Regions from separate parts of the Shewanella sp. LZH-2 genome, predicted to be linked through region 3. Evidence: predicted binding sites of a transcription regulator. Region 3 holds the regulator's gene; each other region holds the start of a gene.

Region 1 (8,224 bases), 590 kb from region 3:
AAGCCCATTGGAATTGATTATGAAGTACTGGCTTTGCCTTGGCTCCGCTGTTTAAAAGACGTCCAAAATGGCAGCATAGATGCTGCGATGAGCGCATCGCTCAACCGACAAAGAGCGACTGATTATATCCCATCTATCGCTTATTATTACCTCACTCCAAGTTATTTTTATTTAAAAGCTGAATTGGACCCGCTGTTTCATATCGATGATATCAATCAATTAGCTCACTTTGGCAAGGTTTGCGGCATTAAAGGATTCAACTACGATAATTTTGGCTGGCGTAAAGAGACTCCGCTTAGCGAAATACATTCCCTAGGACATTTACCGGAAATGCTACTAAAACAAAGATGTAAGTTCTTTCTCGCCCGCAAAGAAATACTGGCGGGCACGCTAGCTTTGGCGCATGCTACACAACTCCCTCAAGCACTAGCATCAAAGATCTCTCCTAATGCTCAGCAAGAAGCGTTTTACATGCTGATTTCTAAACATTCAGCCCATAAGGAGCTGATTGCTCATGAGTTTAATCGGCAGGTAAAAACGATGCAGGAGAATCATCAACTCGAAACCCTCTATCAATTTCATATTCAAAAACTTACTCACGGGGACGATAAGGGCAGTAATTCGCTTTAGGGCCAATTTGTGGGTGGTTACGACAGGTTTCAGGGCGTTGGTGATAAATAGTACAGCGGCGAGTTTTACCATCTAGATATAGGCAATCATCATTCGCCATACGGGCAAGGGTAAAAATCGCCGTTTTATGGTTATAGTTGTCAATAATACGCGCTTTTTGCAGGCGCTTGGCAATCGCCTTAAGATCGCCTTCAGCTTCAAAGTCATCCACCAAACCCATGCGCACTAAGTCACTTACGGTCACTTCAACGGGCAAAGTACAACAGGTTGCATGGCAGGTATCACACAGGCCTTTGCGATATTTTTGCCAAGTTGATAAATCATCAATATTAAAAATCGATACCGAATTTACCGTATTTTTGCTCCGTTTTGACACACCAAAACCTTCAGATAAACAATAAAGGGCGGCAATTATAACAGGCCCCAAATAGAAATAAATCTGTGGTCACAGACGGAACCAAGGCTTGACTAATACAAGCTCAAGAATGAGCTAGCGCTGTTTGAGGCGACTCCATCACCACTGTATTGCGACCACGCTCTTTAGCGCGATAAAGGCAGATATCGGCACGGCGTAATACATTCGAAATGGTGAGTTCATTTAATGCATCCGGCGGTAAATACACTCCACCAATACTAAGAGTAATCTTACCGGTAGGTGCACCCAAGTGCGGAATATTCAATGCAGCGACTTGATTGCACAGTTGGGTAGCAATGGCCTCCAATTGGATTGGTGTTATTTTCGCTAAAACAACTGCAAACTCTTCGCCACCAATGCGCGCCAGCAGCGCATTGGGTGGTAAAATTTCACAGCCTTTTAAATCCTGAGCCACTCGCCTAAGTACAGCATCGCCTTCAATATGCCCGTAGTTGTCGTTGTAACTCTTAAAATAATCAATATCCAACATCAACACACCGACTGCTGTGTTGCCATGGAGTAATGTGTCGAGTGTTTGTGTAAAGGGGCGTCGATTGCTCAGCCCAGTTAACTCATCGGTTTCAGCCATAACTCTGAGTTGCGTATTCACCGTTACCAGTGCTTGCTGTAAGTTAAGCATCTGTCGCTCTTTTTCTTCACGCAGCAATAACTCGTTCAGCGCTGCGGAAAACTGAGTCAACATCACTTTTTTTTGTTTAGTCCAATTTAGTGGTCGAGAAACCATTGAGAGCGATAATAGCCCGACAATTTCATCGGCATTTTTCATGGCAAATGCGGCAATAGAGCAAATACCAATACCTCGAAGTAACCCGTATTCTTCAGGCGATGTTTGCTTCAATGAGTCGACATTCTCGATAACTAATGTCGATTCCTGCTCAAATTTTTGTGCCAGCAAAGTAACAACATCCGCAGAAATACTAATAATTTCAGATACATTAGATTCACTAGACCAAACGCAACGGTAATTTACCTGTCGTTGGCTAAACTCTATTAGGCTTACCCTTTCGACATCAAATAATAGCCCGATTTTACGGCAAACCTCAGTGAGGTTGTTGTCTAAATTAAGGGTCTCCACTGTTAAAAATTGCAATGATATTTCAGCTAACAGTTGGCTAGCTTGGGACTGCCAATTGAGCGCTTGAGTCCGCTCATCAACTAAACGTGCTAACTGACTTTGCTGTTGCTGCAATGCACGCTTTTGGCGTTTATTAACCGCGAGATCGTTGCGAATTCTTTGATACATAGCCTGAAGCGATTGAGCAACATGACCAATTTCATCAGGATTTCTCACCACACTATCGGGTACGGTTAACTTAGGTAATGCATTCAGATTTATCTGGTTAGCAAACCGCTCCAATTCCGATAAACGATTGGTCACCAATAAACGCACCAGCGTAAGGATAAGATAAATCATCAGTAAGGTTTTAAGGCCATTGCCTAAGACAATAATGATCAATTGTTGCCATAATTCGTAATAGAGTTTGTCCGTATCCAGCCCGACAGTCAGCATACCAATCTGTTGTTCCTGATACATAATCGGGTAACGAAACAGGGTTTGTCGGTAATCCTTAGCGTGAATCGCCTTGCCCAACTGCATGGCTACGCCATCGATACTCTCTAAATTGACACTCGACACCATCGGCATCATGCCCAAGCCTGAAAGCAAATCAGATAACAGACCATGGTCCACATCCCAAAGTGACTTAGCAATAGTGGGTAAGATCGATTCGGAATATTCACGAATATCGGCAGTTGTATTATCAATGCTTTCTTGATAATTCCAGACTAACTGCACCAGCATGGTCAGGACAGCAAAAAATGAGCTCACCCCAATAATAGTGAGCGTCATTCTATGACTGATGGAATGATTACGATGCTTCATGAATACCTATTAATTACTGTTTTGATAACTTATCCACTATTTGTGTCTTAAAAATCCCAGCCCAATCCCTTGCAACTAACTTCTGATAAAAAGCTGAATCGGGATTAAGTACCCTAAAGAGTTCTATCTCCTCATAGGAGGAATAACGTTGGGTCTCTTGGTATTGTTTGAGCTGAATTAACCCTAAAGCACCCGCTAAAAAATGCCCACCTCCCAGAGCACTCACTTTACGTTCTTGGCAGAGCGACAAAATCTCAGGGGAAGTATTAATCGAACTGACCAGTACATCACGTCCAGGTTCAAGGCCCTTTTCGCGGAGTGCTTTTACCACTCCGATAGCCATTTTATCGTTCGCCGTCCAGATTAAGGTTAAATCCGGATAACGGCTGAGCAAGGTTAATGTTTGATCATAAGCAATATCTTCACGCCATTGACCATATACCGTTTGAGTAACAATAACATTGGGTTGCATAAAGAAATAATCATTAGCGCCTTGAGTTCTTAACACTGATGCGGGCGTAGATTTATCGCCCGAGATTAATAAAACCTTAGCCTTTTTATTTTCTAAACGACTTAGCAAATTTTTAGCGGTATCAGCACCAATAGCATAGTTATCTGGGATAATCGCTGGTAATAAATAAGTTTGCCAATGTGGATCTGCCAATAAGTGTTCTCGCTCGGCGACAGAAATATCATTTAAAATCAATTGAACATATATTGGATATTGATAAAGGATCTGCAACATTTTTATCGCAGACTGCTTCTCATTCACTAAAATAATATGAGTAGGAAGTGATGGGTGAGATTTTAATAACGTTTCTAATTGAGCAATCATTTTAAAGTGATTGCGATCTGAATGTATGATTTGCAAATTAATATCAAGCTTTGATGAAGCCACCTGCATTAATTTATCGACATCACCCCAAAAGCTATCCGTAACCGCGCCTGGATTAAAAAAAACCACATCCAATTTAGCCCACGCAGGCAAAGCAAAACACAGTATGCCTATCCATAAACAACGTAAACATAATAGATGCAAAGGCGAGTACTCCTCGACCGTGTTTCCCCGCATGTGATCCATCACAGAGGTCACTTTATTATTATCGATTCACAACCTTGTTACCGCATAATTACCAAAACAACTCAATGGCAACCAACACTTCGATTAAACCACAAAATAACAAAAAGTGTACTTTATAATAAAGAATATTAATTTTTGCTCCTGTTTTAGGCTCGAAATTATAGAATATTCATTTAATATTAATAAGATAACTCGACGTATAAGATAAGAGGCTATTTTTAATTCCAATATTGCTCATTCAGCCTCTTTACATAGCGCACTTAACCACAGTCTATCCCCCAAGATTGCCTTACGTTTATTCTCTGTTAGTATATGTATAAATTAACAGTGATTGAGTGCTAACGACTTGCAGCAATTGGATCTTGTTCCGATCACCGAACTCAAGGGCGTCGCCAAAAGAGTCGCGGAAAAACTCGCCAAACTCGGCATCACAACAGTACAAGATCTGCTGTTTCACTTGCCCCTGCGCTACGAAGACCGCACTCAAATCTATCCCATCGCCGCACTCATGCCCGGAAATTACGGCACCATTGAGGCCGAAATCCAGTCGACTCAAATCCTTCAAGGCCGTAAACGCATGCTCGTCTGCAATGTGCGTGACGATACTGGCAGCATGAGCCTACGCTTTTTTAACTTTTCAATGGCGCAGCGCAATGCGATGCAAAATGGATTAATGATCCGTGCCTATGGCGAAATTCGTCGCGGAAGTCATCAAGCGGAAATCGTGCACCCCGAATATAAAATCGTCTATCCGGGTGAGGATATTCACCTAAGCGATACACTTACGCCGATTTATCCCACCACCGAGGGCTTAAAACAGGCGAGTTGGATTAAGCTCACCGAACAGGCACTTGAATTATTAGAAGATGGCGGCTTGACCGAGTTATTACCCGCCCATTTGCAGCCAAACAACATGAGCCTAAAACAGGCGCTGCAAACCCTGCATCGCCCCCATGCGGGGATTTCACAATTTGATTTAGAGCTTGGTCAACACCCCGCGCAGCAGCGACTGGTGCAGGAAGAATTACTCGCCCACAACCTGAGCATGCTGCGCCTTAGACAACGCAGCAATCTCGACGCCGCCGTAACCATGCATGCCACGGGGCAATTACTAAAGCCTTTTCTCGCCTCACTGCCCTTTAAACCCACAGGCGCGCAGCAACGTGTCGTTGCCGAGATAGGTAAAGATTTAGCACAACCGCACCCCATGATGCGCTTAGTGCAAGGGGATGTCGGCTCAGGCAAAACCTTAGTCGCCGCCCTCGCCGCCCTTCAAGCGATTGAAAACGGCTATCAAGTCGCCATGATGGCGCCCACCGAATTACTCGCCGAGCAGCATGCAGCTAACTTTGCCGCGTGGTTTGAACCTCTTGGATTAAAAGTCGGTTGGCTTGCGGGTAAGCTTAAAGGTAAAGCTCGGGCGCAATCTTTAGCGGATATTGAATCTGGCGCGGCACAAATGGTGATCGGCACCCACGCCATTTTTCAGCAACAGGTTATCTTCCATAGGCTCGCCTTAATTATCATCGACGAGCAGCACCGATTTGGTGTCCACCAGCGGATGGGACTCAGGGAAAAAGGTATCAATCAAGGGTTTCATCCCCATCAGTTGATTATGACGGCAACCCCGATCCCACGGACGTTAGCCATGACGGCCTACGCCGATCTCGACACCTCGATTATCGATGAGTTACCCCCAGGGCGCACACCCGTCACCACAGTCGCCATACCCGATTCGCGCCGTAATGAAGTACTCGAGCGCGTCCGCAACAGCGTGATCACGGACAAGCGCCAAGCCTATTGGGTCTGTACCTTGATTGAAGAATCCGAAGTCCTCGAGTGCCAAGCCGCCGAAGATACTGCCGAAGAATTACGACTATCGCTGCCGGAGCTGACCATAGGTTTAGTCCACGGCAGGATGAAAGGTGCTGAAAAGCAACAAATTATGGCGGACTTTAAAGCGGGAACCATCAACTTATTGGTGGCAACAACGGTAATTGAGGTCGGCGTCGATGTCCCTAACTCTAGCCTGATGATAATCGAAAACCCCGAACGATTGGGACTTGCACAGTTGCATCAACTGCGAGGACGAGTAGGGCGCGGTGCCGTAGCCAGTCATTGTGTGTTACTCTACAAGGCGCCACTGAGTCAAACCGCAAGTCAGCGGTTGAATGTCCTGCGGCAGAGTAATGATGGTTTTGTTATCGCACAGAAAGACTTAGAGATACGTGGTCCCGGTGAAGTGTTAGGCACTAAACAGACTGGCCTAGCCGAACTAAAGATAGCTGATTTAGTTAGAGATCAAGCGCTTATACCGCATATCCAAAAGCTTGCGAATCATGTGATGTCGCAAGCACCCGATGCGGTTGATGCCATTATTCATCGTTGGCTTGGGCATAGGCAACAATATGTTCAAGCGTAAACCTTAAGCTAACCCCTTCAAGGTAAAATAAATTCAACCTGTTCAGCTAACCGCTATGGACAAGCGCGTGTAAACTTGCAAAATGAACTTGCAACCTAAAAGGCGGCACTTGCACTTTAATGTTAGCTGCATGATATTCACCACATTACCTTGACACTGAAGCGAAGGATGTAAAATGCAAGTTAATCAAGATGATAGAATTACACCTCAAGAGACCTCGTCTAGCAGTAATCGCTTTGCATTGATTGCGATTGTGCTCGTCATCCTGCTCTCTGCGGCAGGTTATTACTACTATAGTAAAGATGACTCACCCAAACTCATTCCTAATGCACCGATAGTACTACCAGAGCCACCATCGTCAGAACCACTTACTCTGGAAACAAACCCGGAGCCTGAAACCACTCCAGTGGAAAACGTAACACCACAAACGACCACGACGGAAACTGACTCAACCACCACCGTTGAGCCTCAAGCGCCCGTAGAAACGGTGCCAAACTTGCCTGAGAGTGATGCTTTTGTGCATCAAAAAGCACTGGCACTTATCAGTAATAATGTCGTAGGTTCATCCTTAGTCACACAAGATTTGATCCGTCAGTTTGTAGTCTTCGTGGATAACTTGGCGCAGGGCGAATTGACCCGCAAAGTCAGCCCAATTAAGGGCCCTGAAAAACTCTTTACCGTGGCGGAAATCACTAACAAAGTGTATTTAAATCCAGAGAGTTACCACAGATACGATGCCTACGCGACCGTCATTGCCAATATGGATGAGCAAAGCTTAATGCACACCTACAAGCAACTCACTCCGCTATTTGATGAAGCCTTCGCTGAACTGGGTTATAGCAATGCCAAATTCAATGACAGAATGCTACAAGCAATTAAGGTAATGCTCGCAGCGCCAATTATTGAAGAGCCCATTGAGCTGAGTTCAATTAGCGTCAACTATCGCTTCGTTGATCCCAATTTGGAAGCCTTACCCAGTGCCCAAAAACTGCTTGTTCGTATGGGACCAGAGAACACTCGTAAAGTGAAAACTGCACTGCGTAAAATGGAAAGCCAACTCGCACAATAGATTGATATTCAATCAATAGTGGCATTATTAATAATAAACAGGCGCCTCGAGCGTCTGTTTACTATTGATATCAGAGCCTGTTCAACTGAGGTTAAGCCACTTAGTCTACACTCCCTGTCTTTATCCCGTTCTGAAAACTATGTTAGCCAACAGTGACAAAGCGAAATTTCATTGCATTTTATTAACCTTGCATATGCAAATGACTTCATTAAAACTAAGGACTTAGTGTAGAATGTGCCGTTCAATAAATGGGGGAATTGTGTTCGTTCATCCAACGAGCAAACAGCGATAAGCCAGTCAATTCATTAATGTTTTCGCTTAGTTAGGGATAACTAAGACAGCTTTAAATAGTGTCGAGGCAAAGTAGTGCAACTCAGATTCAGCATCCTCTCTTGGGGGGCGTGGGCTCCAAACTATCAGCAGCATGATGACTGGCAAACTTGGTGCAAGCACTCGGCTGAAACGACCAAAGAGGCTTCACCCACTGACAGCATATCTCCGGCACTTCCCCAAGTGCCAGCCATGCAGCGTAGACGCTTTAGCCGTTTAACAAAAATGATGCTGGATGTCAGTTTTCAATGTGATACGCCACCAAACTGCCGTTCGATATTTGCTTCCCGCCACGGCGAACTGCATCGCACTATTGGCTTACTCGAAGATATTATCGCTAAGCAACCGCTTTCTCCCTTGGGTTTTAGTCAATC
Region 2 (8,224 bases), 2.0 Mb from region 3:
CACTAATACCGGCGTTAAAGCTTGATAGGGTTGATTGACCTTTTTTACCACCTTGATAATCCAGCATGGCGGCATCTTCATTGGAAATAACATCCAATAGAGAATGACCATTGGTTCCTTCGGTCAAATAATCCCACATACTTTGGTAAGTTGGTGAGCCCGTTGTGGTGGATTCTACAGTTTGGCGGGCAATAGACCAAGATGTGTCATATTCGATGCCTTCAGTCAGATAACCTTTACCACCGATCAAGAACGAGAAGTTATTGGTTTCAAAATCGGAAGTACGTGGACCTAACTCTGACATACGACGAGTGTAGAAATATTCTCCGTCGGCTGCGCTGGCAAAATCACCGCCAAAGGCTGATGATTTTTTGAAGGTTTGTGAGAGGCCTTTTGACTTGTTGTAGATAGTGACATCATCGCCAACTACTTTATATTTAAAGTCATCACCGACAGTTGCTGACTCAATTTCGGTAAAAGTTGAGGCATGTGTATAGTCAATTCGAGAGTAGAGCTGATGGTCATCATTCAGTTCTTTGGTGAGGTTCACCATAGTTGAATAGCGTTTTTGTTCTGGAGAGAAATCCCGTTGTGGCGAGCGATCAAAACCGCAGCGACCATTGGACATCACTTGATAACCACGTGCCTCACATTCTGCAGCAGATAAGGTTTTAAACAGTTTATTATCGCTGGTGACAATGTTCGCACCATATGAGCTGTAAGCCGCATAAGGGTTGCCCGGAACGATATCTGTTCCCCATTCTGGGCGATCTGTTCCTTTTAAGGCTTGACGATCTTCGTATTCGGCGAAGAAAGTTAGGTTCGCTTTATCGCTGCTTACGCCCGTCATAAAGGAGAATTGGTTGTTTTGTAAGCCACCATCAACGGTATCGGAGAAGCGATATTTCAAGGTGCTTTGCTCAACATCTTTTTTCAAGATAATGTTGATAACGCCGCCCATGGCATCCGAACCGTAAATGGCTGATGCACCTGTGGTTAAGATCTCAATGCGTTCAATCGCTCCTAACGGAATGTTTGCGGTATCGACAAAACTATCTGTACCACCGGCCCCAAAAGGATATTTAGGTACGCGTTTACCATTGATGAGGGTGAGAACGCGTCCAGCGCCAACACCACGAAGATTTACAGCAGATGCAGCTGGGGTGAAACCATGCACTTCTTGCTGAGTCATGGAGCCGCCAGAGTTTTGCGATAGGTTACCTAAAACATCTTGGACTGAGTTAAACCCGCCTTTTTCAATGTCGGCTGCACTGACAACCACTACAGGTGAAGCATTCTCAAGATCGGTACGCTTAATACGTGAACCAGTTACTTCGATACGCTCAACTTTATCCTCGGCAACCGCGGTTTCATCAGCTGCGAAAACCAATGGTGATAAAGATGTTGATACTAAAGCAAGTAAACTAAAACGAACCGCACGTGCAACGGTTGTTTGCGTAATCATATTTTCATTCCCTTAACAATGCCGTGATGATCAGGAAGGGTTTCATCAAGGCTTATATTTTATGTGCAACTGCCCTCCATAGTCGGAAAACTATCATTAACAACTTTAATATCAACAGCTTAATTGTTTGTTTTATGTTAATCGTATGTTGCTAATGTAAACTTGCAGAAGCTAATTAAGGTTGGCTTGAAGTAATAAGATGCGGTGCTGCATGTGAAAAAGGCTAGATTGTATCGCAATGTAACGTAACATCATCTTTACAATGTCAATCTTTAGGCTGAATGTTTTGTTTAGGTCAGTTTTGAATAATGTGATCGCTATCAATTTAAGATTAAAGGTGTTAATAGCATGAATCTTATTAGATGTTGAAATATAGACCATTATTGACTGTGTTTTAGCGGATTTAACAAATGGAACAGCTCTAGCATATTATTTCGTTGTTCATGCTTATGGCTTATTTTATTATCGGAATATGTCTCCATTGGGTAGTGTAGCGGGGAGAGAGTTGACCACGCTTCATTCTCCAATCGGCATTCAGTCCTTGTCCTGCAAATTGAATACTTCCTTTACCACTGTGATTGATACCATCAAGCAGTTTCATCAATTCTTTACTTTTAGGTTGCGGTTTGGCCTCGTCAAACAAGCCTAATTGAAATACTCCCGGCGCATAAAAATCTCCTAGCATGACGCCAGCTTTAGCATAGGCGGGACCTGCACGCCAAAGCCGATGCAATAGTCGCTGCGCTAATTCGATAAAATCACGGGTATCGTCACTGGGATACACAAGATGACCAGTGAGTACTTGGCTATATTGGGGCTGATGTTGCGTAAAATAACTGCTGCGAATAAACACCGATAAGGTGCGGGCAAACTGCCCCTCCGCTCGCAATTTTTCGCAGGCCCTAAAGGTATAGTCGCTGATAGCCTGCTGCATCGCCTCAAAGGTGGTAATACGTGTGCCAAAGGAGCGCGAGCTGATTATTTGCTGCTTTGTCGCTACCACCTGCTGAATATCATCACAGGCAATACCGTTAAGCTCGTACACTGTTCGCTCAACCATGACGGAAAAATTGTCTCGGATAAGTTTAGGATGGGCATCTGCAAGCTGTAGAGCGGTATGGATGCCCATCAGTTTTAAACGTTGCGCAATTTTTCGGCCAATGCCCCAAACTTCATCAATGGGAGTGAGTGCCATTAACCGACGTTGGCGTTCTTTATCGCGTAAATCGACAACGCCTTGGGTGGCGGGATACTGTTTTGCGGCATAGTTAGCTAGCTTGGCTAAGGTTTTGCTCGGCCCAATTCCTACGCAGACACTGATCCCTATCCATTGCTGGATCCGTTGACGAATATCCATGGCTAACTGGTTAATATCTTGACATTTATCGAGCCGAGACAAATCCAAAAAAGCCTCATCGATTGAGTAGACTTCAACCCTAGGCACCATCTGCTCAAGTGTGGTCATGACGCGATTTGAAATATCAGCGTAAAGGGCATAGTTGGACGAAAATACCGCCACATTATGGGCGCGGATCATCTCCATCACTTGATAAACCGGCACGGCCATTTTTATGCCTAATTGCTTTGCTTCCGATGAACGCGCGACAACACAACCATCGTTATTTGACAGCACAACGATAGGTTTGCCCTGTAGATCGGGCCGAAACATACGCTCACAGGACGCATAAAAATTATTACAGTCTACGAGGGCGAATAAGTTGGCGGTCATTTGAGTTTTTTCACCACACAAGTCACGACACCGAACAGGTCTAACTCTGACTCGTGGCTGAGTGGAATTGCACTGTAGGCCGGGTTACATGGCAATAATTGCACCACAGGACGTAATTGCAATTGCTTTACCGTAAATTCCCCATTGATGGCCGCCACTACAATATCTCCATGGGTGGCTTGTAAGGCTCGGTCAACCACTAATATATCACCAGAGGAAATTCCGGCATCGACCATCGAATCGCCTTGAACTTTGACAAAAAAGGTTGCGGTGGGGTGTTTGATACAAAGCTCATTTAGATCAAGCGATTGCTCAATATAATCATTGGCGGGAGAAGGAAATCCCGCCGCCACCGATGTGCTAAAGAAAGGATATTGGATTTTTGATTGTTCAGGAGTAACCATGATCATATGCATCTATATACTGTACATATGCACAGTATAAGCTAACTTTAGCACATGTCGAAGGCGTTTATGTCATGTATTTGCTTAAGTAAACAATCACCCTATTGGAGTCTCGTGATCAAGCGTGCTCTTTGTGGCTCGAGCTCATCAAAATCTTGTTGATAACGGTCTAATGATGTAATGCCAGAGCAGAGTACAAATTTTCCAAGTGGGTTATATATAAATTGGCTCATGTCAGCGATTGACCAAGGAGTAGGGCAAGTCTGCGGAGGAGTCGTGCCATTTAAAATTTCCGCGTAACGATTCGCTGTGTCTTGATCTTTCATTAACGGTGTCAGCAACCATTGCGTCACGTTTGTGGTGATATCTTCATCATCAATTGTCTGCAATGCTTTGGCCATAGCTGTAAAGTAATACCATTCACCCATTTTTATTTTTTCAAATGTAGTCACCTCAGCAGGGAACGGCGTTTGCCAGCTAGTGGGGATGACGTTGCTTAATTGAGAGGGGTGCAGTTGGCCTAGTATCAATTCGCCAAATTTCATATTTGTTGTGATGCCGTTTTGACTAACGGTTTTTATCAGTAGCACATGGGTGTTAGCTGCTACGCGTTGCCAAAACAACATATCTTGATTAATCACATCGGCAACTTGCTGCGCAGACATGGTTTGAGCGTGAGCCAGTAAATCGATGAAGTAGAGTTTTTGTGCCGTGAGCAGATGTGAAAGTGACGGAGAAGACAAAAAGACATTAAATTGGCTGCCTTCTTGCCAGGTATCTAACTGAATTAATGTTTTATATCGCGTGATTAATTCGGCGTTTGTTGCGATGAGTTCGCCAAAAGACGTTTGTTCTGTCAGTACAGGGAGACAACTGGACAGAAAATCATCACGGTTAAGGCATTCGTTAAAAGGGGTTTGCGGTTTGTCTATACGCGTTGTGTTTAGCGTTGGGGAGCGCTCCAAAATGCCAAGCTGTTGTATGCTTTTAAGTCGAGAAATCCCCGCATCCATCGGTGAGGCGCCACTATTCACATCAAAGCCCAGTGCATAGAGATACGCATTCTGAGCTTGGTTGTCGGCTAACGCCTTATTACTCTTTTGAATTTCGTCTAGGTAGGTTTTGGCCTGCTCTGAAGCTGGGCTATCTTTTATGTTGATGGCGGCAAGGATCAGATAAAGACTCACTGGCACCAAGAATAACGTGAGCAAAATCCATTTGATTACGGTTTTTAAAGGCTTCATCAAAACTCCATTTATCGATAAATTAACAAAAGCCCAAATAGCTTAACATCTTAACGAACTTATGTAAGTCAATTTTTTATTGAAGTAACGGCAATAAAACAAGTATTCACATAAAAACAGAGAATGCTTTTACGGTGCGCAGAATGGATGATGTGGGGCAAATTAAAGGTATTAAGTCGGTGCTGAATGATATGCCGCTTGTGATCATAAAGCCCGCAAAACTGAGGTTTTGCGGGCTTTACTCACAGGTATCAGCCTTAAAAATTATTTCAACGCCTCTGGGACGATAGGGTAGTTATCCCATACTCGACCATCGCTCATTGAACGTACCAGCTTGATATATTCAGCGTGGGTCCAGGCGAGCGGGGTGGCGGAGTTAGTGCCTTGGCCGAGTTGATATTGGTAACGAGTGGCGTTACCCACACCGTCCCATGCTTGTTCGGGGAGCATTAGACCCGCGTTGGCGAAGGTTTCCATCCCTTGCACATAGGTATTGATAAGTTGCTGCTTGGTTTGCTGTGCGTGAGCACCGCTTAGCTCTCCCTTGGCGCTGGCAAGGGCCAATTCAAAATGCCCACGCTCGCCAGTAAAGAAGGGCCAGACGCGGCCGCGTTGGTTGTCGCTATTACTGCCCGATTCGGCGTAGTTTGCGCCAGTGAGGGTATCTTCACCGTAGCCATCGTTACCGTAACGTCTAAAGCCTGGAACGCTGCTGCCATCCTTTGCCATAAAGTTGTATTTGAGGCGTAAATTGTCCTCAAGCTCGGTATTATCCACCAGCGCTAGGCTTTGATTAATCAGCTTATCGGTGGCGCCACGCACGCCATAGCGCACCAGTTCTAAAAAGCCGCCATCGAGGATCTGACGTTGATCTAATCCCGCACGGCCATTATTGGCGGCGAGTTGCTCGGCGGTGTTTGGCTCACCGTTGGGGCTTAATCGCAGATAATAAGGCGCCTTAATACCTTGGCTATCCGTGAGCAAACCTTGGGTCGTCACTAAGTGTTTTTCAAGTTGTTGATTAAGCGTTTTAGCGGTCGCGAGATAACGTTGACTGGCATCGCTGTCGTTTACTGCCTTGGCAATATCACTCGCGGCCACTAAGCCTGCGATCACTGCGGCCGTGGTGGAGGGCGAATAACCTGCCTGTTCTTCCCAACGTTCTTGTTGGGTTTTTGGTGGCGTAATTTGGGTGTGATTCCAGTCAAGATTGACTTCGCCGCCGCTGACTAAAAAGTCCGCCGCAGCTTTTAACATCTCTTGATACCAATGGTTAAGTTCAGCTTGACTGAGTACGCCTGCCTGCCAGAGTTTCCAGCCGAGCATGATAGGCATCGCCGTTTGGTCGAGCTGTACGCCCACCCATTCAATTTGGCCGTCCACATGGGTCTTTTGTAAAAACCAACCGGGTGTGCCGCTAAAGCCTGGAGTTTTATCGCTCACTTGCACCTTTTTAAGATACTCAAAGGCGACTTTAGGCGTTTGGGTATCGCCCATGGCGAGAAATGCCATGGCGCACTGGTAAAAGTCGCGCGGCCAAACAGCCTTGTAACCCGTGCTGGGTGTGACAGCAGGGACGGTATCGCCCCAAGGATTAGAAAGCGAAGCGATAAGGGCGCCCGCGTAGGTTTTATCTTCCTGCGCCTTGAGTACCATGGCACTGGTATACAGCAGCTTGCCATTATCTGTGGTGCTTTGCGCCATAGCTGGCATCGCGGGCAGCGATTGTAAATAACTGTGCCAACCGGCGTTGTATTGGCTCAGCACCGCATCATACCCCGCCGTTAAGCTGGCGTTGGCATTGGCTAAACTGCTGGCCTCATCCTGGCCAAAACCAATCGCAAAATTCACATTAAGAGGTTGATTAGCTTGGAGTGCGGGATAACTGGCGGTAAAGGCAATGTTGCCTTGAGTAGGCTTTTCGGCGCTGCTGGTGGCCTGATACAACGTATCGAGCTTGCCGTTATCGGCTAAATCGGCCAAACCGTCGGATACACCGACAAAACCGGTAGTCGCCTGCGCAAAATCGATATCTGATTTCACCGTCATCACGCTGCTGTGGGGATTCGCCGTACGAGCGATAAGGGCTTGATGATCGATTCTGCCCATATCATTCGCGCCCGCATTATCGATATGGGGGTTAACGTATAAATGCGGTGTGATGCCCGCTTCAAAGGCGGTAAACGTCACGCGCATCATCAGCGTATCGCGGTCGGGATCGGTAAAGATATGTTTTTCTATCTGATACTTACCTTCAACGTCGCGATTGATAATCTTATAGGCCAAGGATTGTGGGCGACCGTTAGCATCGGTATCTAAGTATTCAATGCTGCTGATAGTGTTGTCTTTTTCGGTATCGACGAAGCCATTGCCGGTGATCACAAATTGCAACTCTTTGAGCTGAGCGTTGTGAATAAGGCCATACATGGTTTCGGTTAAAATCCCCTGCGCGATGGAGAACCACACGCGGCTAATGGGATTTTGCGCGCTATCCTGGTATTGCCCTTGAGTATAAGGCTCATAGGAAGTGCCGATACCGGTTTTGCCAGAGAACGCCCAGGTCGGGGCTTTGCCGGGGGCGCCGGGGGCAATTTGTACGTCTGTAGCTTTGGTGACGGTCGGTGTTGATGTGTCTGCATTGGGGGCCGAGGGTGAGCAGCCCGTTAAGCTGGCAACGCCGATAAGGCTTGCGGCAATTGCGAGCGCAATCGGCTTACGAGTTAAGTTGCGGCGGTCAGTTAAGCTGCGAACCTGCTGTGAAGGTACTGTTGTCGATGCCATATTCATCAAAATCTCCCCAATCAATAGATGGTGCTAATTGCGATTTATTCTTGTTGTAAGCTATCTGGCCATGCTTCTTGGCGTTTAGTTGCCCAAACGCCAAGGGTGCCGAGTTGTAGGATCTGCGATTTACGCTTGAGTGTACTGAGTATTCGGTTGCTCAACAAAGAGCACGGCAATCCCGGCGCAGAGCATGAGGACGCCGCCGGTGAGCAGGGCATAGATGGGTTGACCATCAAATAATCCATTGAGGATTACGCCTAAGACGCTGGCTGCAAGGAGCTGTGGGATCACGATAAAGAAGTTAAAAATTCCCATATACACGCCCATTTTTTTCGGCGGTAAGGTGCTGGATAACATCGCGTAGGGGATAGATAGAATTGAGGCCCAGGCAATACCCACCCCTATCATCGGCAGCCATAGCAGGCTGGGATCCTTGATAAAATAGAAACTGATTAAGCCAAAACCACCGCAGAACATATTGAAGGTATGGGTGAGTTTGATCCCGATCCGTTTGGCAAGTAGCGGAATAAACAGCGCCGCAATGGCCGAAAATCCATTGTAGGAGGCGAATAGTACACCCACCCAATCGGCACCATTA
Region 3 (8,224 bases):
GGCGACTGGGCCTGTTGCAATAACGCTACCAGCAAGGGCGGGGAAGGCGGGAGGCATACCTGCACCCGTTAGCTGGTGGCAGGCGGCGCAAACTGTGGCATAGGTCTTTTCTCCTTCGGCCATCAGTTCATCATGGCTGAGCGTTGGAAGACTCGCGGGATCGACACTGGCGATGGGCTCTGTCGCCGCTTTGGGCGCATCGGTGGTTGAGGGGGGCTGAGTCGTTGCTACTGGTTCGCTATTGGTGCCACCGGATTTATGGGCATCAACGTCTTTGGCTTGCACCGTATCCCCCGTGTTATTGCCCCACGCATTACGCTCATAGGTAATCACTGCGGCAATTTCTTGGGGCGTTAATTGTTTACTGAAGGCTTGCATGGCCGTACCCGTTTTACCATTGAGCACGATTTCAAGATGACCGCTCAGTGGCCCGGTAGCGATGGGGCTGCCTTTGAGATGAGGGAATACGCCTTTGAGACCTTCGCCATTAGGTTGATGGCAGGCTGCGCAGTGACCAAGGTAAACTTGCTCACCCTGAGTCATCAGCTCTTCTTTACTCAGTGTTTGTGATAAGGCGGCTTGTGCGGCTTGCGCTGCGGCATTGGCAGCTTGTTTTTGTTCTGCAACCCAAGCATCGAACTCGGCTTCGGGCAGTGCCTGAACCACTATCGGCATAAATCCATGATCTTTGCCGCAAAGTTCGGCACATTGGCCACGGTAAATGCCGGGTTTATCGATACGGGTCCACGCCTCGTTGATAAACCCTGGGTTAGCATCTTTTTTCACTGCAAAATCTGGTACCCACCATGAATGGATAACATCTTCAGAAGTCATCAGAAAGCGGATTTTTCTATTTACAGGCAGGACAAGGGGCTTATCGACCTCGAGTAAGTAGTGCTCTCCCTTGGCCTCACTACCTTCGATTTGAGGTCTTGGTGTGGCGAGAATACTGTAAAACTCAATATCTTGATCGAAATAGCTGTAATGCCACTTCCATTGCGATCCTGTGACTTTTACCGTGAGATCGGCATTGCTGGGGTCTTCCATGGCAATCAGAGTTTTAGTTGCCGGAATCGCCATTAAGATCAGAATGATAAAGGGAATTATCGTCCAAGCGATCTCAACTTTTGTACTCTCATGGAAGTGTGACGCGACCGCGCCCTTGGATTTTCTGTGGTTGATCATGGCATAAATCATCACGCCAAAAACCACTAAGCCTATCGCGCAGCAGATATACAGAATCGTCATGTGCAGGTGGTATACCTTGCCACTGATTTCTGTTACGCCAGGCGTCATATTGAACCGCATGTCTGCTGCGGCCAACGGTGGGGCGAATAGCACCACGAGTAAACAATACAACCATTGCTTCACAAGACTTCTCCTCTGCTAATTGCAAATAGCAACTACAAAGAAGAGCAACACAGTAAGTCTCAACTCTATGCAAACTCTTCAGTTCCCAAAAAAGTGTTTCTGACTTCAACGTGCGTTGGCGGCTTACTTATGATCAAGTATTGTTACTGCTGGTATTAGCCACACTGGCACATACTGCTGAATAAACCCATTATTCTCAATTTTTGTGGGCGAGCGATATTCGAAAATAACGCGATATTTCTGCCTAAACAGGCGATATATCATGTGCGCCTAAATCAAACATACTTGCTGTTTAAAAATTGATCAAGATCACTTCTTTTTCTAATTGTCTGAAAAATTGCCAAAAAAAAGCCTCACATTCACAGGTGAGGCGGCTTTCAAGGCTAAATACGGTGTGAAAAATTTTTAATGAACAGAGCTGAAAAATGCGGGTTGAGTAAATTTAGCCGATTGTGTGAGATTGGTGCTAGAAGGTTGGTCATTCGTTGAACCTTCAAGCACGATACCCATTGCACGTGCGCTCTTTGCTACAATTTGTAGGCGACGATTATCGCGAGTATCTAGGGCGTTAATCCAAGTAATCACTGCGCTAGATGTGCCACTGGTTAAGGCTTTTTCCATCGCCCAAAGGGTTTCGACCTCATCTTTTGCGTGAACCAATAGTACGCGATCCATACGCACACCTGCGTTTGCTAATAGCTGCTTGTAGCCAATACTAGGTGGGTTGATGAGCACTATCCATCTTCCCTGTTGGCTCAGTTGGGCAAGTTGTTTGCTCAGCTGTGTCAGCTCTTGGCGCCCTTGGCTCTGAGTTGGCATAGTGACTATTGATGTATGCTGCCAGTCGGTCTCTGTATCTCGAACCGTATCGAGCCATAAACCGGGGTGACGCGGGGCATTACCTAATAGTTTGTTCATAGCCAATCTCCGTTGCGGATCACCCCTACGGCGAGCCCTTCAATTGTTAGACTTTGGAAACTCAAATCGACTTTAATCGGTGAATAGTCTTCATTCTCGGCATGTAGGTAGACTAAATTACCTTTTTTTTCAAAGCGTTTTACGGTTACATCATCATCAACGCGAGCAACAACAACTTGTCCATTGCGCGCTTGTTGTACTTTATGAACGGCAAGCAGGTCACCCTCAAGGATGCCGATATTCTTCATACTGTCGCCTTTTACGCGCAGCAGGAAATCGGCAGCAGGGTGGAACATGCTGGGGTCGACTTGGTAATACTGTTCGACATGCTCTTGGGCGAGAATAGGTTCACCCGCTGCCACTTGGCCAATCAGTGGCAAGCCTGTTTCGCGGTTATCTTCTTCCTCTACAGGGAGACGGATCCCGCGGGAAGTACCAGGCATGATCTCGATGCAGCCTTTTTTCGCCAATGCCTTAAGGTGTTCTTCTGCGGCATTTGCACTTTTAAAACCCAAACGGGTGGCAATTTCGGCCCGAGTGGGTGGCATGCCAGTCTCGGCAATATTACGTTTAATCAGCTCTAAAATTTCGGCTTGGCGTGGCGTCAACGGTCTCATGGTCTTTCCTGTTTTTCTATACAGTTACTGTTAGTATATACAGTATTATTTGTAGTGCAAGTATTAACCACTTTTAACTTGGTCAGCTAGATCTGCAAATAACCGTAATCGTCATCTATGGGGTGAATGCCATTTGCACGGCAGCAATAAATGGCGTTGCCTAAAGTGCGTTACTAAGTCATTAAAATCAGCTGCTGAATCCTGCATCTTTAGGTTGTTTGGGTATATTCTCTAGAATCTGGTATTCTATGGGGCTAATGAACGTACTTACATTGCATAAGAATAATGCCTAAACAAGACTCTCTTTGGTTGAAATCATTACGTTGGATCCAAAAGCACTTAGTGCACACTATTGTTGTGCCACAGGATCCCTTTGCCGATCTGAATCTGGATGCCTCCAGACCGCTTGCTTATGTAATGAAAACAGAATCCCTGAGTGATATTGCTGCGTTAAGCGAGATCACCACGAAACTTGGTTTGCCAAGCCCTTACGAGCCGCTGGTGGTGAATGGCGTTGTGGCGCCACGGGTGGTATGCCTTGAAGGTCGTAAGCCCTTATTTGGTGAACGCGCCAGCAATGAGCCATTCCTCGAATGTTTTATGCGTTTGTTGGCCGTCCATAAGGAAAAGCCAGAGTTAGATATCCAGCTGGTGCCTGTGAGTCTGTATTGGGGTCGTACTCCGGGTAAAGAAGACGACACCATGAAGGCGGCAGTGCTTGAGCGCGAGAACCCTACTTGGTTACGTAAGTGCTTGATGATCCTATTTTTGGGCCGTCACAACTTTGTGCAATTTTCTAATGCGGTATCGCTGCGTTACATGGCCGACGAACATGGTACCGATATGGGCATTGCCCATAAATTGGCTCGAGTAGCGAGAGTGCATTTTCGCCGCCAACGTAAGGTGATGACGGGGCCTGTGTTGCCTAATCGTCAGGCGTTATTCCATTCCTTGCTGAAATCTGAATCCTTACGCAAGGCGATTCAGGAAGAAGCCGCGAGCAAGAAGATTTCTGAAACCCAAGCGCGTGAAACGGCAATTGAATATCTTGATGAAATTGCAGCAAATTATTCCGATAGTCTCGTACGTATTGCTGAGCGCTTTTTAACGTGGTTATGGAACAAGCTCTACAGCGGTATTAACATCAAAGGTGCCGAGCATATTCGGCAGTTACACCACGATGGTCATGAGATTGTGTATGTGCCCTGCCATCGCAGCCATATGGATTACCTGCTGTTATCTTACATTCTGTATTACCAAGGTATGGTGCCGCCGCATATTGCTGCGGGTATCAACCTAAACTTCTGGCCTGCGGGGCCGCTGTTCCGCCGTGGCGGGGCTTTCTTTATTCGCCGTAGTTTTAACGGCAACAAACTCTATACGGCCGTGTTCCGTGAGTACCTCGATCAGCTGTTTGCTAAGGGATATTCGGTTGAGTATTTCTCTGAAGGTGGCCGTTCTCGTACCGGTCGTCTATTGGCGCCTAAAACGGGCATGATCGCTATGACGATCAACAGTGTGCTGCGTGGTATCGAACGCCCAGTCACCTTAGTGCCTGTGTATTTAGGCTACGATCACGTGATGGAAGTGGCGACCTATCACAAAGAGCTAAGCGGTAAGAAAAAACAGAAAGAATCTGTATGGCAAGTCTTTGGTGCTATTCGTAAATTAGGTAATTTTGGCCAAGGTTATGTCAACTTTGGTGAGCCGATTACATTGCAAAATTTCTTGAATGAAACGGCACCAAACTGGCGCAGTGAAGTGGCTGATGATCCTGAGCAAAAACCGACTTGGTTAACTCCAGCGGTGAACGTGTTAGCAAATCGGGTGATGACGCGGATTAACGACGCCGCTGCCGCCAGCTCTATTACCTTGACCAGTTTAGTGTTGTTGGCGTCAGAGCAAAATGCCTTAGAGCGTTGTTTGCTCGAGCGTCAGTTAGATTTATACCTGACCTTGCTTAAGCGTGTGCCTTACACGTCGTTTACGTCGGTTGCCGAAGGTGATGGCAAGCATTTAGTACAACAAGGATTAGAGCTGAACAAGTTCTCCATCAATGCCGATCCTTTGGGTGAGATAGTGTCAATTGATGAAAAACAAGCGACGTCAATGACATACTATCGCAATAATATCATTCACTTGTTTATTATTCCGTCATTAATTGCCAGCTGTTTAATCAATAATAAACAGATTTCAAGAGCGCAAATCCTTGGGATAGTGAACGACTTTTATCCGTTATTGAAGGCGGAATTGTTTATGGGGATCAAAGATCTCCCAAGCTATGTGAATCAAGTGCTTGAGCTGTTTATTGAGCAAGGTCTAGTGCAGGAAAGCGATATGTTGTCGGTTGTGACCGAGCACACCAGCCAAATGTTATTGTTGGCTGGCAGCGTTAGTGAGACCTTGCAACGCTATGCCATTATCTTCAATCTGCTGGCCCATAGACCTAAGATGGAGCGTTCGGATCTCGAGTCTGAAAGCCATCTGCTTGCCCAACGTTTAGGGGCGCTGCATGGCATTACCGCACCAGAATTTTACGATAAGAAACTCTATAACACCTTGAGTGTTAAGCTAAAAGAGTTAGGTTATTTTTCTGGTAAGGAAGATAAATCTGATGTTGAGCGCATTCGCGATCAAGCTAATAGCTTACTCAGAGCCTCTGTAAGGCAGACGATTGTCGCCAGCGTGACCGCGGAGCATATCGCTTAATGGCTAACCATATGAATGCGGCGAAGAATAAGCCGGTGGGCAAGTCTTTGCTCGGTGGTGCCATGATTATTGCCGGTACCACAGTAGGGGCGGGGATGTTTTCTTTGCCTGTCGTGGGCGCTGGCATGTGGTTTGGTTACTCGGTACTGATGTTACTCGGTATTTGGTTTTGCATGTTGATGTCGGGACTGTTACTGCTCGAAACCAACCTGCATTTCGAGCCGGGAGCGAGTTTCGATACCCTGACCAAGGAAACTTTAGGCCAGTTTTGGCGCATCGTGAATGGGGTGTCCATTGCCTTCGTGCTCTACATCTTAACCTACGCCTACATCAGTGGCGGTGGCTCGATTGTTAACCATAGCCTCCAAGGTATGGGGATTGAGCTGCCTCAAAGTGTCGCCGGATTAGTATTTGCTGTCGTGCTCGCCTGTATCGTGTTGATCAGTACCAAGGCGGTGGATCGTATTACGACCATTATGCTCGGCGGGATGATCATCACTTTCTTCCTCGCGATTGGTAATTTGCTGATCGAAATCGATGTGACTAAGTTGCTCGAACCGGATGGAAAGCAAAGCTTTATGCCTTATCTGTGGGCGGCCTTGCCATTTGGTCTAGCCAGTTTTGGTTACCATGGAAATGTGCCGAGTTTGGTGAAGTATTATGGCAAAGATTCATCGACCATTTTCAAAGCCATTTTTGTCGGGACTTTTATCGCGCTGATCATTTATGCCTGCTGGTTAGTCGCCACTATGGGCAATATTCCCCGCAGCCAGTTTAGTGAGATTATTGCCCAGGGTGGCAATATGGGTGTGTTAGTCGGCGCCTTGTCGAAAGTAATGGAAAGCAGCTGGTTAAACAGCATGTTAACCCTATTTGCTAATTTAGCTGTGGCGTCTTCTTTCCTCGGTGTGACCTTAGGTTTATTCGATTATTTGGCCGATTTATTCGGATTCGACGATACGCGCTCTGGCCGGATGAAAACGGCGATTGTCACCTTTGTGCCGCCCACCATATTTGGTTTGCTGTTTCCCGATGGCTTTTTAATTGCCATTGGATTTGCAGCCTTAGCGGCAACCGTGTGGGCTGTTATCGTGCCAGCGCTGATGGCCTACAAGTCGAGACAACTCTTCCCTAACCATCAAGGTTTTAGGGTCTTTGGTGGCACGCCGTTAATTATCCTTGTGGTGTTGTTTGGTGTCGTGACGGGTGCTTGTCATCTACTCGCGATGGCGAATTTATTACCGCAGTTCTCCTAAGTATTTCGCTCGCAAATCAAGCCCTCAAATTGAGGGCTTTTTCTTTGTATTCATCTTTTTACCGCCAAAACTGGACAGTTGCATAAACTCCAGCTTAACTCGAACACATTATCTGTTTGATTGGAGTCTGCAATGAGGATTACTCAGTACGCACAGGGACAGGCCTGTTGGGTTGAATTGGCGAGCCATGACTGGCAGGGTGCAGAGGGGTTTTACCATGCGCTGTTTGGTTGGAATGCGGTGGAAATGGCAATTCCTAATGGTCATTTCTCGCTGTTCAATCTGGAGGGGGACGATTTAGGGGCTATGTATCAAATCCCTGAGTCGGAACCACAGATCCCTAGCCATTGGCGGATCTATTTTGCGGTTAAGGATATCGAAGCTACGGTTGCCGCCATCCTGGCTGCGGGTGGGCAATTGCACATGGGGCCGCATGTGGTGGGTGATGCGGGCGTGATGGCGCAGGTGAGCGATCCCGAAGGAGCACGCTTTGCCCTGTGGCAAGCGAAAAACCACTCGGGCTCACGTCGCCAAGGTGAAGAAAATACCCTGTGTTGGGTGGAGCTGGCTTGCCGTGAACCTAGCGCCGAAGCCAGTTTTTACACTCAAGTGTTTCCTTGGACCGCGCTCCCCAGTCATGTGCCCGGCATCGATTACACCGAGTGGCAAATTGACGGCCAGTCTATGGGGGGCATGATGAAAATGATGCCGGAATGGGGCGAGATCCCCGCCCATTGGATGCCTTATTTTGTGGTGGCGGATTGTGATGCTTTTGCCGCTAAGGCGCAGGGGCTGGGCGCACAGCTATGCGTGCCGCCAAGCGATATCCCTGATGTGGGACGTTTTGCGGTGATTGCTGACGCCCAAGGTGCTACTTTCGCGGTAATACACCTATCCCAAAATGAAAACCAATAAGTTAACCTGGGCTAGGGATAAGTAGCGCCGCTGAATAGGCATCTTTTGGGCCTCTCTGTGTTGCTCTGTCTAACCATAGCTCGCTATGGCATACGACAGAGCGCCTTGATATGCACAAAAATCTGCGCATTCAGTCAGAAAAAATTGTTTTTTAAAAACAATATCTTATGGTATTGTTTTGGTTTGTTAAATTTAGATTTTTTCGACACTCGTTACCCCAAGTTCAGGTTAAGTTAGTTTGGTTTGTCGATAGAGAGTGGGTCTGGGCAGTTAGTCTTTTTCGCCTTCGGTGCTTTAGCAAGTAGGCTCGGAATTGAGTCTGATAGCTTGATCTCTTGTGGAAGATTAATCCGGATTTCGCTTAAGAGTCCCTTGGCGCAATCAAGCGTGATCTTAGTGTGTGCACCTTTACCGAAGCTAGTATCAAAGCTTTGATTC

The links. Region 3 encodes LexA, which represses DNA repair genes until DNA is damaged. Its sites were predicted from a motif close to TACTGTATNNNNATACAGTA; they were not measured.
Region 1: a site for LexA is predicted at 4,340-4,359, ahead of recG (ATP-dependent DNA helicase RecG). Genes of this name have one in related genera too.
Region 2: a site for LexA is predicted at 3,616-3,635, ahead of umuD (translesion error-prone DNA polymerase V autoproteolytic subunit). Genes of this name have one in related genera too.

What each region holds. Positions count from the first base shown of each region.
Region 1 is NZ_CP069350.1:380,091-388,314, reverse strand. Features, by position in the region: gene JM642_RS01900 (transporter substrate-binding domain-containing protein) at 1-630, shown strand, start outside; gene JM642_RS01895 (YkgJ family cysteine cluster protein) at 593-1,006, opposite strand; gene JM642_RS01890 (GGDEF domain-containing protein) at 1,110-2,948, opposite strand; gene JM642_RS01885 (ABC transporter substrate-binding protein) at 2,962-4,020, opposite strand; gene recG (ATP-dependent DNA helicase RecG) at 4,376-6,451, shown strand; gene JM642_RS01875 (DUF3014 domain-containing protein) at 6,627-7,520, shown strand; gene JM642_RS01870 (beta-ketoacyl synthase chain length factor) at 7,887-8,224, shown strand, end outside.
Region 2 is NZ_CP069350.1:2,392,589-2,400,812, reverse strand. Features, by position in the region: gene JM642_RS10680 (TonB-dependent receptor) at 1-1,465, opposite strand, end outside; gene umuC (translesion error-prone DNA polymerase V subunit UmuC) at 1,920-3,194, opposite strand; gene umuD (translesion error-prone DNA polymerase V autoproteolytic subunit) at 3,191-3,598, opposite strand; gene JM642_RS10665 (hypothetical protein) at 3,700-4,842, opposite strand; gene JM642_RS10660 (glucan 1,4-alpha-glucosidase) at 5,107-7,623, opposite strand; gene JM642_RS10655 (MFS transporter) at 7,753-8,224, opposite strand, start outside.
Region 3 is NZ_CP069350.1:4,428,483-4,436,706, reverse strand. Features, by position in the region: gene coxB (cytochrome c oxidase subunit II) at 1-1,371, opposite strand, end outside; gene JM642_RS19435 (SulA-like leucine-rich domain-containing protein) at 1,777-2,289, opposite strand; gene lexA (transcriptional repressor LexA) at 2,286-2,906, opposite strand; gene plsB (glycerol-3-phosphate 1-O-acyltransferase PlsB) at 3,192-5,615, shown strand; gene mtr (tryptophan permease) at 5,615-6,871, shown strand; gene JM642_RS19415 (VOC family protein) at 7,004-7,786, shown strand; gene JM642_RS19410 (ribonuclease T2) at 8,020-8,224, opposite strand, start outside.